2 regions of the Arthrobacter sp. KKT183 genome follow, and region 2 is predicted to be linked to the other one. Evidence: riboswitches for the same ligand, from Rfam matches in the RefSeq annotation. Region 2 holds a riboswitch; the other holds the start of a gene.
What was found. Region 2 has a riboswitch for glycine ahead of gcvP (aminomethyl-transferring glycine dehydrogenase). Riboswitches for the same ligand answer to the same signal wherever they lie in the genome.
Positions count from the first base shown of each region.

Region 1: linked by a shared signal. The riboswitch ahead of gcvP (aminomethyl-transferring glycine dehydrogenase) and the one ahead of gcvP (aminomethyl-transferring glycine dehydrogenase) in region 2 are both predicted to bind glycine.

Region 1 is NZ_CM145770.1:3,621,870-3,629,610, forward strand. Features, by position in the region: gene ACZ2GY_RS17125 (L-serine ammonia-lyase) at 1-148, opposite strand, end outside; gene gcvT (glycine cleavage system aminomethyltransferase GcvT) at 145-1,257, opposite strand; gene gcvP (aminomethyl-transferring glycine dehydrogenase) at 1,267-4,095, opposite strand; glycine riboswitch at 4,150-4,253, opposite strand; glycine riboswitch at 4,255-4,356, opposite strand; gene ACZ2GY_RS17140 (phytoene desaturase family protein) at 4,441-5,886, opposite strand; gene ACZ2GY_RS17145 (lipid II:glycine glycyltransferase FemX) at 5,889-6,986, opposite strand; gene ACZ2GY_RS17150 (hypothetical protein) at 6,983-7,741, opposite strand, start outside.
Region 2 is NZ_CM145770.1:3,379,739-3,387,479, forward strand. Features, by position in the region: gene ACZ2GY_RS15990 (xanthine dehydrogenase small subunit) at 1-1,208, opposite strand, end outside; glycine riboswitch at 1,607-1,704, shown strand; gene gcvP (aminomethyl-transferring glycine dehydrogenase) at 1,863-4,715, shown strand; gene gcvT (glycine cleavage system aminomethyltransferase GcvT) at 4,726-5,847, shown strand; gene gcvH (glycine cleavage system protein GcvH) at 5,974-6,357, shown strand; gene glyA (serine hydroxymethyltransferase) at 6,354-7,685, shown strand.

The DNA of each region.
Region 1 (7,741 bases), 240 kb from region 2:
GTTCAGCATCGACGTGCTGGACCTGTTCCAGCAGCCCCTGCTCCACCACCATCCGGGTGAAGAGAAAGGCCGCCGTCATGGGCCCGCCCGTGTGTGAACTGGACGGACCTATCCCGATTTTGAAGAGGTCGAAGGCGCTGATGGTCATGAGCGGCCCGGACGTTTGTAGAACGGCAGCTCAACGACGGTGAAACCCTCCGGACGTCCGCGCAGGTCAACCTGCAGTTCCGTGCCCGGTTCGCTCAACGCTGTGTCAACGTAAGCGAGGGCAACCGGGTACCCGAGGGTCGGGCTCGGAAGGCCGGACGTAACGGTACCTACGGTCTGTCCGTTCGAAACGACGTCGTACCCTGCACGGGCAGACCGGCGTCCGGTACCACGCAAACCGACCAGCTTTCGCTCCGGTGTTTCGGCCTTCAGCGGCTCCAGCACGGAGCGGCCCACGAAGTTCTCGGTCTTCTTCAGGCTGACGACACCGCCCAATCCCGCTTCAAACGGATTTGTCTCCAGGCCGAGCTCATGACCGTACAACGGCATGCCGGCTTCAAGGCGAAGCGAGTCCCGCGAGGCCAGCCCGCAGGGCGCCAGGCCATGGTTGGTTCCTGCCTCGGTCACGGCTTTCCACAGCTGTACGGCCTGCGCGTTCTCGATGAAAAGTTCAAAGCCATCCTCGCCGGTGTAGCCGGTGCGGGCGAGGAGGACCGGCTGACCGGCGAGCTCCACGCGAACGGCGGCGTAGTACTTGAGCGAGGTGATGGCGTCGCGGTCTGCAGCCGGCGCCATGCCGAGCAGGATCGCCTCCGCGTTCGGTCCCTGCACCGCGATGAGAGCGGTCTCCTCCGACTGATCCTGCACAGTGACATCGAAGTCGGCAGCACGCTGCTGCAGCTCGGCAGCAACCGTGTCGGAGTTCGAGGCGTTGGGCACCACAAGGAACTGGTCCTCGGCGAGACGGTACGTGATGAGGTCATCAATCACTCCGCCGCCCTCGGTGCAGATGAGGGAGTACTTGGCCTTCCCCACCGCCATGATCTCCATATTTCCCACGAGGGCATAGTTGAGGAAGCTGGCTGCCTGCGGCCCAGTGACCATCACCTCGCCCATGTGCGAAAGGTCGAAAATGCCGGCGGCCCGGCGAACCGTGTGGTGCTCTTCAAGTTCGCTGCGGTACTTCAGGGGCATCTGCCAACCGCCGAAGTCGGTGAATGCCGCACCGAGTTCCTGGTGCTGGGCATACAGCGCTGTCTGCTTTGTCATGGCGATCCCTTAGTCCTCGAAGTCTTCGATCGGCGGGCACGAGCACACGAGGTTCCTGTCACCGTGGGCGCCGTCGATACGGCGGACCGGCGGGAAGTACTTGTCGTGGCGCAGCGTCCGCAGCGGGAATGCAGCCAGTTCCCGGGAGTAGGCCTGCGACCACTCGTCACTGATGAGCGTCTGTGCGGTATGCGGTGCCTGGCGAAGCGGACTCTCCTCCAGCTGCCATTCGCCTGTTCCGACGCGGTCGATCTCGTGTCGGATGGCGATCATCGCCTCGACGAAACGGTCCAGTTCGCGCAGGTCCTCGGACTCCGTGGGCTCCACCATCAACGTGCCCGCTACCGGGAAGCTCAGCGTCGGGGCGTGGAAGCCGTAATCGATGAGGCGCTTGGCCACGTCTTCGGCTGTCACACCGGTCTTCGCGGTAAGTGCGCGAAGGTCCAGAATGCACTCGTGCGCCACGAGTCCGTTCTCACCCGAGTAGAGCACCGGGAAGTATTCATTGAGGCGGGCGGCGACGTAGTTCGCTGCAAGGAGCGCGGACTTCGTGGCTGCCGTCAGGCCCTCGCTTCCCATCAGCGCCACATAGGCCCAGGAAATCGGCAGTACGCCTGCTGAACCGAAGCGGGAGGCGGAGATAGGGACGCCGGCTGTGTTGCTGTTGTCTACACCAGCTGCGCTATTCGCATCTCCAGGCAGGAAGGGGGCAAGGTGCTCCGCCACTGCTACCGGCCCGACACCGGGACCTCCGCCGCCGTGCGGGATGCAGAACGTCTTGTGCAGGTTCAGGTGGGAAACATCACCACCGAACTCACCCGGCTTTGCTAGCCCGACCAGCGCGTTAAGGTTTGCGCCGTCGATGTAGACCTGACCGCCCGCGCCATGCACCTGGTCGCAGACCCAGCGGACGTCCTCCTCGAAAACGCCATGCGTGGACGGGTAGGTGATCATGATCGCGGACAGGGAATCCTTGTTCGCCTCGATCTCTGCCTGGAGATCATCGTGATCGATGTTGCCGTTTCCGGCTGTCTTGACCACAACCACCTTCATGCCGGCGAGCACAGCAGAGGCGGCGTTGGTGCCGTGTGCTGACGATGGGATGAGGCACACTGTGCGAGCCTCATCACCGCGTGAAAGATGGTACTTGCGGATGGCCAGCAGACCGGCGAGTTCGCCCTGGGAGCCGGCGTTCGGCTGAATCGACACCCTGGCGTAGCCGGTGATTTCAGCGAGACGGCCCTCCAGGTCATCAATCAGCTGGCGCCAGCCCTCGGTCTGGTGCTCGGGGGCGAACGGATGGATGGTTGCGAACTCGGGCCAGGAGATCGGTTCCATCTCAACCGTGGCGTTGAGCTTCATGGTGCAGGATCCCAACGGAATCATGGTGCGGTCCAGTGCCAGGTCGCGGTCCGAGAGACCGCGCAGGTAGCGCAGCATCTGGGTCTCTGAGCGGTGGAGGGAGAACACGGGATGGGTCATATAGGACGACGTCCGTTGCAGGTCAGCAGGGATTGCAGTCTCCGCGTCGGCTGACAGATTTACCCCGAAGATCTCGGCGATGGTTTCAAGGTGAGCGTCCGTGGTGGTCTCGTCACAGGAGATGCCGACGTGATCGGCATCGACCAACCGCAGGTTGATGCCGCGCTCCTCGGCCTTGCGGACAATGCTCTCGGACTGGCCCTCGACCTTCACGAGAAGGGTGTCGAAGAAGGACTCGTGGACCGTCCCTGGAACGGCTGCAGCGAGCCGCGCCGCCTTTCCATGGACACGTTCCGCGATCGCCTTCAGCCCGTCGGGACCGTGGTAAACGGCGTACATGCTGGCAACGATCGCGAGGAGCGCCTGAGCGGTACAGATGTTCGACGTAGCCTTCTCGCGGCGGATGTGCTGCTCACGTGTTTGCAGTGCAAGCCGGTAGGCGGGTGCGCCGTCGGAATCCTTCGACACCCCAACAAGGCGGCCGGGGAGCATGCGCTCCAGGCCCTTTCGAACGGCCATGTACGCAGCGTGCGGTCCGCCGAAGAACAGCGGCACACCGAAACGCTGGGCGGAGCCGACGGCGATATCCGCGCCCTGCTCCCCCGGAGGGGTGATCAGGGTCAGCGCTAGCAGGTCCGCTGCGACCGTCACCAGGGCGCCGCCGTCGTGCGCTTTCGCGACCATGTCCGTGTGGTTGCGGAGCGTGCCGGATGTCCCGGGCTGCTGGAGGACGACGCCGTTGATGTCGCCGTCCGGCAATCCCTTTGAGAGGTCAGCGATCTCGATATCAAAGCCCAGCGCCTCAGCGCGGCCCTGCACGACGGCGATGGTCTGGGGGAGGCATTCCGCGTCCAGGATGGTTCGTCCCTTGTTCTTGCCGGAGCGACGCATCAGGAGGACGGCCTCGGCAACGGCCGATGCTTCATCGAGCAGGGAGGCGTTGGCGATGGGCAGCGCAGTGAGGTCCTGGACCATCGTCTGGAAGTTCAGCAGGGCTTCAAGACGGCCCTGGGAGATTTCCGGCTGGTAGGGCGTGTAGGCGGTGTACCAGGCGGGAGCCTCAAGCACATTGCGGCGGATGACAGGAGGGGTGACCGTGTCGTAGTAGCCCTGACCGATCATCTGCACGGCGGTCTTGTTCTTCGCGGCGATGCTGCGCAGTTCCGCCAGGACCTCCGACTCGCTCAGCGCAGACGGAATGTCCAGGCCCTCGTTGATACGGATGCTCGCCGGCACCGCAACATCGACGAGTTTGTCCAGGCTGGGGTAGCCCAAGACCTTGAGCATCTGCTCGGCGTCGTCCGAGCGGGGACCGATGTGGCGGTCGGAGAAAGTTGATTCCGTCTGGTGCGTCATGAGGAACTCCGTGAATCAGTGTGCGTGCAGGGCGCGCGGACAGGTGGGTGGGTTCCTCCCCGCTCTGTCTTGGACCTGAGAGATTCCGTGAACACAGGGTTCACCTTGCACCGTCGGTGAGCACAACCTATCTTCAGCTGCGCTACTTTCCAGAGTTGCCTTTCCGCTGCGGTGCTGGGCCTGAGAGATTCCTGGGGAGGGTTTGCTCCTACGGCGCCTGCCGGCTGTAGGTCAACGGCAGGACTCTCCCGCTGCGGGTCAAGGGCGTTTTATTACTGCGCTTTTCAGTTATGCGATCGTGATCAAGCTTACTCTTCGCTGAAATCGATCAGCAAAGGAGTGCGCTCACGATGACCTTCCCAACTGCGGCACCGGCAGCCCGAACACGTCCTTGAGTGCAAGTTTTGCCGCGTGATAACCGCCCATCCCGTGCACGCCCGGGCCGGGCGGGGTCGATGCTGAGCACAGATAGAGGCCCTTCCCCGGCATCCGCCAGGGGTGCGGCCCGAATGAGGGACGCGCCAGCAGCTGAGGGATGGTCACCGCGCCACCGCTGAAGTCACCGCCCACGTAATTGGCGTTGTACTGCTCAAGGTCAGCTGCAGTCATGACGTGTGAACGCACGACGACGTCGCGGAAGCCGGGCGCGAAACGTTCGATCTGCCGCACAATGGCCTCCGTCATGTCCCGCGTGGAACCGTTGGGCACGTGGCAGTAAGTCCACAGAACCTGCCGTCCGTGGGGTGCGCGGGAAGAATCGAACAGGGAAGGCTGCGAAACCAGCACGTACGGTTTTTCCGGATGGCGTCCGGCGGCCACGTCGGCTTCCGACGCCGCCACTTCAGCCCGGGTTCCGCCCGCATGAACTGTGCCGGCCGCTCGTACTTCCTCGTTTGCCCACGGCACCGGCCCCGAGAGGATGAAGTCAACCTTGCAGGCGCCGTCCCCGAAGCGGAACCGGTCCAGCATTGAGACGTAGCCCTGCGGGAGGCGATCGCCTGCCAGGCCGCCAACAGCACCGGGTGAGACATCGAGCAGGACTGCCTTTGCTCCGTCGAACTCGCCGACCGATTCAATCCGACGGGCAGTGTGGACGGCGCCGCCATGTGCCCGGATGTCATCCGCCATAGCGTTGACCAGTGCCTGGGATCCGCCAACCGGAATGGGCCATCCCACGGCATGCGCCAACGCTCCGAGGGTGAGCCCGGCACCTGCAGCCGCGAGTGTGGGCAGGGCAGCAACGGCATGTGCGGCAACTCCGGTAAACAATGCCGCCGCCTCTTCCGTCGAGAAGCGCAGGTTCCACAGGCCAGTCCCCTGCTCGAGCGTCCTTGAACCGAGCAGGGCGGCCGCGACTGGATGCCGCGGGACCCGCAGGAACTGGTTGAGCCCGGTATCGACCACCCCATCAATGTGCTGCACGAGCGGGCGCATCAGTCGCCGCCAGGCCTGTCCGTCCTTGTCCAGACCGAGCGCCGTACGCCCAAGATCGCGGTACGCGAGTCCAGCACGGCCATTGTCCAGCGGATTGGCGTACGACAGCTCGGGAACCACGAAGGGAATCCGTTCCCGGAGACCGAACTCCCGGAAGAAGGGTGACGCCAACGCCATCGGATGCACAGCCGAACAAATGTCATGCACGTGTTCCGGCTCAAGCAGCTCCATGGTGCGTGACCCGCCGCCGATAGCTCGTTCGGCCTCAAATATCTCCACGCTCAAGCCTGCACGTGCCATCACGACGCCGGCAGCCAGCCCATTGGGGCCGGCACCGACAATCGCGACGTCCGCCATGGCTAGCTCTTCCCTCCGGACCGGTGGGCGCGAAGCGTGGACACGGACGAGGCTGCTCGCATGAGCAACGCGCGACCTTTGGCCGGCGCCGTTCTGCGGAATGAGAGCAGTCCAGCCACCACCTTGTACTTACCCGGGTTCAGCGGGATGTCATAAGTTGTGGGGAGGTCCACAACGTTCTTGGAGAAGTTCCGCTTGAACGTGGTGACGTTGACCAGTTGTGGGTAGTTCTCACTCACAATCCCGGTAAGCCCGCAAGCGGTATTGCCGTCGGCTTTGAGCTGTTTGAACGCTTCCCACAGCAACAGATAAGGCGCAAACGTCTTCCGCGCATCGTGTGTGCTGCCCGCAAAGTAGTAGACCGAGTAGCCGCGGTATTCGGTAGTGATCAACCAACTCACAGCCCTGCTGTCCACGTAGGCGACCATGAGCCGAAGATGATCCCCCAGAGTTGAGAGCAGCAACTCGTAGTATTCGGGGCCGAAGCTGGAGAAGCCGTCGCGCTCCGCTGTTTCCTGCAGAATCGGGTACAGGTCCGCCCTGAATACCTCGACCCAGCGTGCCCGCTCGATGGTCCGGACCTCCACGCCTGACCGTTCCGCACGACGGATACTGTTCCGGGCATTCGGCCGGAAAGACTTGAAAATTGCATCCTCACCCGGCGTCAGGTCAACGACGATCTCGCGCTCATACCAGCCGTGCTCGATCGGTCCGGCTGCAGGAGGCAGCGGGTGCTTCACCTGCATGCGGACATAGAGGGGGTCTGTGCCCGGATCATCAGTGAACTGGTGCCGAACCGTGTGCATAAGACGGAGTTCAGCTTCCGCGGTACGGTCCGCGAACCATACGGGCCCGTTGATCGCGACCAGCGATTCTCGGAACCTGCGCCGCACCCGGAGGAAGCTCACCATCGCAGCCGGTGCGCCGTCGTCGTCGTCGTAGTAGGCCCACAATCCGTACGGTTCCCGGCCCAGACTGCGCTCGAAGTCCGCCCACTGCGGAGTCTGTTCGAGCGGAATGACGACATCGGGGCTTGCCGACGCCAACAGCTCGAATGCCTCTGGCGTTAGGCGCTCACTGCGGAAGACGGATTCTGTCACTGGGGGTCTTTCGGTGCGGTGATGGTGAGGTTTGGAGAGGACTCGCTCAACAGTACCGGAGCAGGCGCATGCCGGTCTGGAGCGCCATCGAAGGGGCCGCCTGCCGGATCGTCAATACCAATGCGCCGTGCGGGATCATATGTCGGTTCAAGTATATGTTGCGCAACCCGATACAACAGGTAACCGGTGGCCAGTAGCCGCGCCAAGATCGCGGCGACATAGTAGGGGGAGTCGATATTGTTCTCCACCACGCCTGACGACGCTTCACGGGCTACGTACATCCAGTACGCCCACCAGTGAAGTAGTTCAACAAGCTGCCAGGTACAAAGTATTCGCCAATCGACATACGAGAGCGCAACGAAGGGCAGCAACCACAGAGTGAGTGCGGGAGGGTAGTCGGGCAGGACCAGGACGAGTGCTCCGAGCAGCAGAAGAATCACTTGCGGAAGGCGTGGGCGTCGCGGTGCCCGCAGCACCAGCAGGCATATCAGGGCAACCAGCACCGCGAAAATGGTAAAAGCCAGGGTTGCTGTTGCTACCGGAGAGAGCACCGGCAGGCCGAGCCGCTGCGCAAGCAGGTCATAGCCCGCCCACAGCGAAGAGGAAATGCCGAGGCGAGCCGGATCGTATTCCCACGGCAGTGCCAGAATGCGTTCGGGCCCGAACGGCAGAACGGTGAGTACCCAGACGGCGATCAGCGAACCGCCGCTCAGCAGGGCACCCCTGAACCGGCCGGTCCGGATGGCCAACAGTAT
Region 2 (7,741 bases):
CTTGAGATGTCGTCGAAGCGCCGCTTCGCGATCTTGTAAAACGCGGTGCTTTCGGCGAGCGGCAACGGGATGCGAATAGCGCGGAGCATTTCGTGCGGCTGACGAACACTCTGGCGGTAGCCGGTGTAGTACTCGGACAACGGAACTTCGCGCTCTCCGTCTGTGGAGGAGAGGACAATTCTTGCGTCGAGCGCCAGGAAAACCGGCGCGGAGTCGCCGATGGGCGAACCCGTGGAGAGGTTCCCACCGAAGGTCGCGGCGTTACGGATCAGCCGGGAGGCGAACTGCGGGAAAAGGTAACCCAACAGCGGGACGCGGCCGTCGAGTGCCCGCTCGACTTCAGAGAGTGTCAGCGCGGCGCCGATCTCGATGGAATCGGCGTCGAACGTCAGCGCCCGGAGTTCCTCCAGCCGATCAATCGCGAGGACCAGCGGCGGGCGGGAATGCCGCAGATTAACCTCAACGCCGAGGTCGGTCGCTCCCGCAACCAGCTTCACGTCCGAGTTCTCGCGCAATGTCTGGTGGACCTCATCGAGCGACTGCGGACGGATAAACTCCGATTCACCGCTGACACGGGTGTGCTGCGGCGCGGGGGCGGGCCGGTTCTGCCGTTCGAGCAGCGGATCCGAGCCCGAAGGTGTTTCGAGCGCGTAAGCAGCGTCGCGGATCGGCCGGTAGCCGGTGCAGCGGCACAGGTTCCCGCTGAGCGCATGGAGGTCAAACCCGTTGGGGCCGCATTCGTGGTCAGTTGCGTGCTCTTCACCGACGACGGCGGTTCCCGTTTCCTTGTCTTCCTGCGCGGGCGAGCGCTCCGGTCGGTAATATTCAGCAGCCATCGAGCAGACAAATCCCGGGGTGCAGTAGCCACACTGCGAGCCGCCGCGCTCCGCCATCTCGCGCTGCACGGGGTGGAGGTCCTCCGGCGTGCACGCATCAGAGACGTTCCCGAGACCCTCAGCGGTGACGATTTCCTGGCCGTCGAAGGCCACTGCCGGCGGGAGACACGCATTGACCGAGGTCCATCGGCTGCGATCGGATCCGTCCGGGCGGGCTACGAGGACGGCGCAGGCACCGCATTCCCCTTCAGCGCAGCCTTCCTTCGAGCCCGTAAGCCCTTCATCCCGCAACCAGTCGAGTAATCGAATGTGGGGGTTTGTTCCGCTGCAGTCCCGGACTTTGCCATTGACGGTTACCTTGATTCCGTCCATCATTCACGCTCCCGTACTAACCGGACCGACGCGCCAACCGAACTGCCTGAAGCGTGTCAAACTGTTCGTTACGTAGTTTCGGTGTGACCTAGCGTACACCCACCGAGCGGAACTTCGTTTCCACCATGCGATAGAAAGGAGCAAAGTTTTGAGCACAACAAGTCCTGCTGCCGAGGAAGAGCGGCGACTTCGGTTGTTGAAGTTCAGGGAGGCAGTGGATGCGGCATCGAGCGCTAGTGCCGCTGGCCATCGATACGAGACTGCCCTCTGGGAGCGTACAGAACTGGCTGACGTAGAGAAGTCACTGAACTAGACGGACCCAGTCGTACAGGAGTTGCGTGAAGACTCAACCAACCGGTAGTCTGTGAATCGCGTCACCTGTCAGTGACGCACGCTTTCGATCCGCGGCGGGAGAGTCCTGCCGGTACGTTCAGCAGGCGCCGTAGGAGCAAATCCTCCCCAGGAATCTCTCAGGCCCACGTACCGCCGCGGCGAGGCAACTCTGGAAAGCAGTCCGGGAAACCGGGCTCACCGACGGTGCAAGTGGATCCTGAGAACATCAGGAAAAACGGAAACTCTCAGGTCCAATACAGAGCGGGGAGGAACCCAAGTCATCGTGGTGTTTTGCGCCACCTGAGTTATGGAGTTCCTCATATGACAGTCCAGTCATTCGTCCCCACGTTCGCAGACCGCCACATCGGTGCGCGCCGCCAGGACCACATCGACACGATGCTCAAGGCTGTTGGCTATGACACCGTCGACGGCCTCGTTGACAGTGCGGTTCCCGACTCCATTCGTCAGGAAAGCCCGCTCGGGCTGGACAACGCGCTCAGCGAAGTCCAGGTGCTGGCCGAGCTGCGAAGGCTTGCCGGCAGGAACAAGACCGCCGTCCAGATGATCGGTCAGGGCTACTACGACACCGTCACGCCGGCAGTGATCCGCCGCAATATCCTCGAGGCGCCCGCCTGGTACACGGCCTACACGCCCTACCAGCCCGAAATCTCGCAGGGCCGGCTCGAGGCGCTGCTCAACTTCCAGACCATGGTGCAGGATCTCACTGCCCTACCGGTGGCCAACGCTTCCCTTCTCGATGAAGCCACCGCGGTGGCCGAAGCCGTGCTGCTCATGCGCCGGGCCAACAAGAACAAGGCCGTCAAGGACGGCAAAACGGTTCTCGACGCGGGCTGCCTCCCCCAGACCATTGCCATCGTCCTCGGCCGCGCAGAGGCGCTCGGATTCGAGGTTGAGGTCGCTGACCTCTCGCAGGGACTCCCGGAAGGCGACATCAACGGCGTCGTCCTCCAGCAGCCGGGCGTCTCCGGCCGTGTCTGGGACCAGACCTCCGTCATCGCAGAAGCGAAGGAGCGCGGTGCGCTGGTCACGGTCGCCGCTGACCTCCTCGCACTGACGCTCATCACCCCTCCGGGTGAGCAGGGAGCGGATGTCGCCGTCGGTTCCACCCAGCGCCTCGGTGTTCCGCTGTTCTTCGGCGGACCGCACGCCGCGTACATGGCCGTGCGCGACGGCATGGAACGCACCCTCCCAGGCCGCATCGTCGGCGTCTCGAAGGACAACGCCGGTGCTACCGCCTACCGCCTGGCCCTCCAGACCCGCGAGCAGCACATCCGCCGCGAAAAGGCCACGTCGAACATCTGCACCGCGCAGGCACTGCTGGCCATCGTGTCTTCCTTCTACGCCGTCTACCACGGCCCGGACGGACTGAAAGCCATTGCGCAGAACGTCCACAGCAACACCCGTGCGCTCGCCACCACCCTGAAGGCCGCCGGCTGGGAACTGACGAGCGACTCCTTCTTCGACACCCTCACCGTCCGCGTACCGCGCGACGCCGCCAAGGTAGTCTCCGCTGCCGAATCCCGCGGCATCAACCTGCGCCTCGTCAACGCCGACACCGTCGGCATCTCGGTCGATGAAACGACGACGCCGGAAATCCTCTCCGCCGTGTCCGCCGCCTTCGGTGCCGGTCAGGTAAGGGAAGCCGCGGGCTTCGAGCTGCCCGCCGCCGCGGTGCGCACCTCGGAATACCTTCAGCACCCGGTCTTCAACACGCACCGCTCGGAGACCCAGCTGCTGCGCTACATCCGCAGGCTTTCGGACCGCGACCTCGCGCTGGACCGAACCATGATCCCGCTGGGCTCCTGCACGATGAAGTTGAACGCCACCGCTGAAATGGAGGCCATCTCCTGGCCGGAGTTCGCTTCCATCCACCCCTTTGCCCCGGATTCCCAGACCGAAGGCTGGCGCGAGCTGATCGACGGACTCGAAGCCGACCTCGCTGAGATCACCGGGTACGATCAGGTCTCGATCCAGCCCAACGCCGGTTCACAGGGTGAGCTCGCCGGGTTGCTTGCTATTCGCGGTTACCACGCTTCCCGCGGCGAGGGCCAGCGCAACGTCTGCCTGATTCCTGCGTCCGCGCACGGCACGAACGCTGCTTCCGCCGTTCTCGCGGGTATGAAGGTCGTTGTGGTGGCCACGGCTTCGGACGGCACCATCGACCACGGGGACCTCCGGGCGAAGATCGAAGCCCACCGGGATGCACTCTCCGCGATCATGATCACCTATCCGTCCACCCACGGCGTGTACGACGCCGACGTCCGCGAAGTTTGCGATGCGGTGCACGAGGCCGGTGGACAGGTCTACGTCGACGGCGCAAACCTGAACGCGCTCGTCGGCCTCGCCCAGCCAGGCAAGTTCGGCGGCGACGTCTCCCACCTGAACCTGCACAAGACCTTCTGCATCCCGCACGGCGGCGGCGGTCCCGGTGTGGGCCCGGTGGCTGCAAAGGCGCACCTTGCGCCGTTCATGCCGGGCGACGCGAACAAGTCTGCGCATGAAGCCGGACACGGCGTTGCGATTTCCGCATCCCGCTTCGGTTCCGCGGGCGTCCTGCCGATCTCCTGGGCGTACGTGAAGCTGATGGGCGGCCAGGGCCTCACCGAAGCCACCAAGTCCGCCCTCCTGGCAGCGAACTACATTGCCGCCCGGTTGAACGAGCACTTCCCGGTCCTCTACACCGGCGAAAGCGGACTCGTTGCGCACGAGTGCATCCTGGACCTGCGCGAACTCACAGACCGCACGGGAGTCACGGCCGAGGACGTTGCCAAGCGCCTCATCGACTTCGGGTTCCACGCCCCCACGCTGTCCTTCCCCGTGGCGGGAACGCTCATGGTGGAACCGACCGAGTCAGAGGACCTCGCGGAAATCGACCGCTTCATCGAAGCAATGGTGACCATCCGCAAGGAAATGGAGCAGGTCGCCAGCGGCGATTTCACTATCGGGGAATCGCCCCTGCGCAATGCACCGCACACCGCTGCCGCCGTCGTCACCTCCGAGTGGGAGCGCCGGTACCCGCGCGAGCAGGGCGCTTTCCCCGTGCACTCACCCCGACAGGACAAGTACTTCCCGCCGGTCGGCCGCATCGACGGCGCCGCTGGAGACCGTAACCTGGTCTGCTCCTGCCCTCCCCTCACCGCTTTCGAAGACTAAGGATTCCGCGATGACTGAGAAGTACACAGCACTCTACGACCAGCACAAGCTGGCCGGCGCCTCATTCACCGACTTCGGCGGCTGGCAGATGCCCCTGAAGTACAGCTCCGAACTCGCCGAGCACCACGCAGTGCGCAAAGCGGCCGGGCTGTTTGACCTCTCCCACATGGGAGAAGTCTGGGTCACCGGCCCGGACGCCGCGGCCTTCCTTGACTACGCACTGGCCGGGAAGCTCTCAGCAGTGGCAGTCGGAAAAGCCAAGTACTCGCTGATCTGCCAGGAAGACGGCGGCATCATCGACGACCTGATTTCCTACCGCCGCGGGGAGGAGAAGTACCTGGTGGTGCCGAACGCCGGCAACGCGCCCGTGGTCGCCTCGGAATTGCTTGAAAGGGCCGCCAACTTCGATGTGACCATCGACGACGTCTCTGCCCAGACGTCACTGATCGCTGTCCAGGGACCCAAAGCCGAGGAAATCCTGCTCACGCTGGTGCCCGCCGAACAGCATTCACTCGTCACCGACCTCAAGTACTACGCGGCGGTCGAGGTTGAGATTCAGGGTGAGCAGTTGCTCCTTGCCCGCACCGGGTACACCGGCGAGGACGGCTTCGAGATCTACGTGCCGAACGAGGGTGCCCCGGGTCTGTGGGAAGCATTGCTGGAGACCGGGACCGGGCATGGCCTCATCCCCGCCGGCCTCGCGTCCCGCGACTCCCTGCGCCTTGAGGCAGGCATGCCGCTGTACGGAAACGAGCTCTCCCGCGAGGGCAACCCCTACGCCGCAGGTCTTGGCCCGGTCGTCTCGCTGGCCAAGGAATCCGACTTCATCGGCAAGACCGCGCTGGCTGACCTCAAGGCAGCCGGCGCCGGCTCCACCACCGGACGCAAGCTCGTAGGCCTCAAGGGCCTCGGACGCCGCGCAGGCCGCAGCCACTATCCCGTGCTGAAAGACGGCAACGTGGTGGGCGAAGTGACCTCCGGCCAGCCCTCCCCCACCCTGGGTTACCCGATCGCCATGGCCTACGTCGACGTCGAGCACGCTGAACCGGGCACGGCGCTGGATATCGACCTCCGCGGCAAGCCCGAGCCGTTCGAAGTGGTCGCGCTGCCGTTCTACAAGCGTTCGAAGTAGTCCTGCGGCACCTCCGCCAGAGTCGGCATTTTCACGCGTGCTGCTTCGCTTAACCCACGCTTTCGAAAATGCCGGCCCTGCCGGAGCCACCCAACCCACAGATTTCTCGTTGTAAAGGAAAAACACATGAGCAAGGTTATTGCCGACCTGAAATACTCCGCCGAGCACGAGTGGATTGCCGGCGACGGCTCCGGACCCGTCTCGATCGGCATCACCGCCGTGGCCACTGACGCCCTCGGCGACATCGTGTACGTGGACCTTCCCGAGGTCGGGGACACCGTCACTGCCGGTGAGACGTGCGGCGAGGTGGAATCCACCAAGTCCGTCTCAGACCTCTACGCGCCGGTCTCCGGCGAGGTCACCGAAACCAATGCCGACGTCGTCGACAATCCGGAACTGATCAACAGCGATCCGTACGGCAACGGCTGGCTGTTCAAGGTGGCCGTCACCGAAGAAGGCCCGCTGATGTCAGCTGAAGAGTACGCAGCAGCCAATGGCGGCGAGCTGTGAGCCCGGCAGGCACGAGCGGGGCCACGGTCGCTTTCGAGCAGGTTGTCTCACCGTCGCTCAACGCACAGCTGTCCGATCTGGACCCGGAGATCGCCGCCAAGATCGACGACGAACTGAACCGCCAGCGCACCGGTCTGGAAATGATCGCGTCTGAGAACCACACCGCGGCTGCCGTGATGCAGGCACAGGGTTCCGTCCTGACCAACAAGTACGCCGAGGGCTATCCCGGCAAGCGGTACTACGGCGGCTGCGAACATGTGGACGTCATCGAGCAGCTGGCGATCGACCGCCTGAAGGCCCTGTTCGGCGCCGAGTACGCCAACGTGCAGCCGCACTCCGGCGCCCAGGCAAACGCCTCGGTGATGCACGCGCTGATCAAGCCCGGCGACACCATCATGGGCCTGAACCTGGCCCACGGCGGGCACCTGACGCACGGCATGCGCATCAACTTCTCCGGCAAGCTGTACAACGTCATTCCGTACCAGGTCCGCGAGGATGACCACCGGATCGACATGGCGGAAGTGGAGCGGCTCGCACAGGAACACAAGCCGCAGCTCATCGTTGCCGGCTGGTCCGCGTACGCCCGCCAGCTGGACTTCGCCGAGTTCCGGCGGATTGCCGACTCGGTGGGCGCCTACCTGATGGTGGACATGGCGCACTTCGCCGGCCTCGTCGCCGCCGGGCTGCACCCGTCCCCCGTACCGCACGCGCACGTCACCACCTCCACCACGCACAAGACCCTCGCCGGTCCGCGCGGCGGCATCATCCTGAGCAACGACGCCGACATCGCCAAGAAGATCAACTCCGCGGTGTTCCCGGGCCAGCAGGGCGGACCTTTGGAGCATGTCATCGCGGGCAAGGCAGTTGCCTTCAAGATCGCAGCCTCGCCGGAGTTCAAGGAACGCCAGGAGCGCGTCCTTGCGGGCGCCCGGATCCTGGCCGTACGCCTGGTCCAGCCCGACGTCACTGCGAAGGGCATCAGCGTCATCTCCGGCGGAACCGATGTGCACCTCGTCCTGGTGGACCTGCGCAACTGCGAGCTCAATGGCCAGCAGGCCGAGGACCGCCTGGCGGAAATTGACATCACCGTGAACCGCAACGCGGTGCCTTTTGATCCCCGTCCCCCGATGGTGACCTCCGGTCTGCGCATCGGCACGCCTGCACTGGCTACCCGCGGCTTCGGCGCAGAAGCCTTCGCGGAGGTCGCGGACATCATTGCCGAGGCCTTGATTGCCGACGCCGGCGCTGATCTCTCCGGCCTGCGCTCCCGTGTGGAAGCACTCGCCGCCGCGCACCCCCTCTACCCCGACGTTGCCGACCTCGCCTGACCTCTGAACTTTTGTCCAGGTAACGAGAGTTCGGAGACGTTTAGGTCTCCATATCT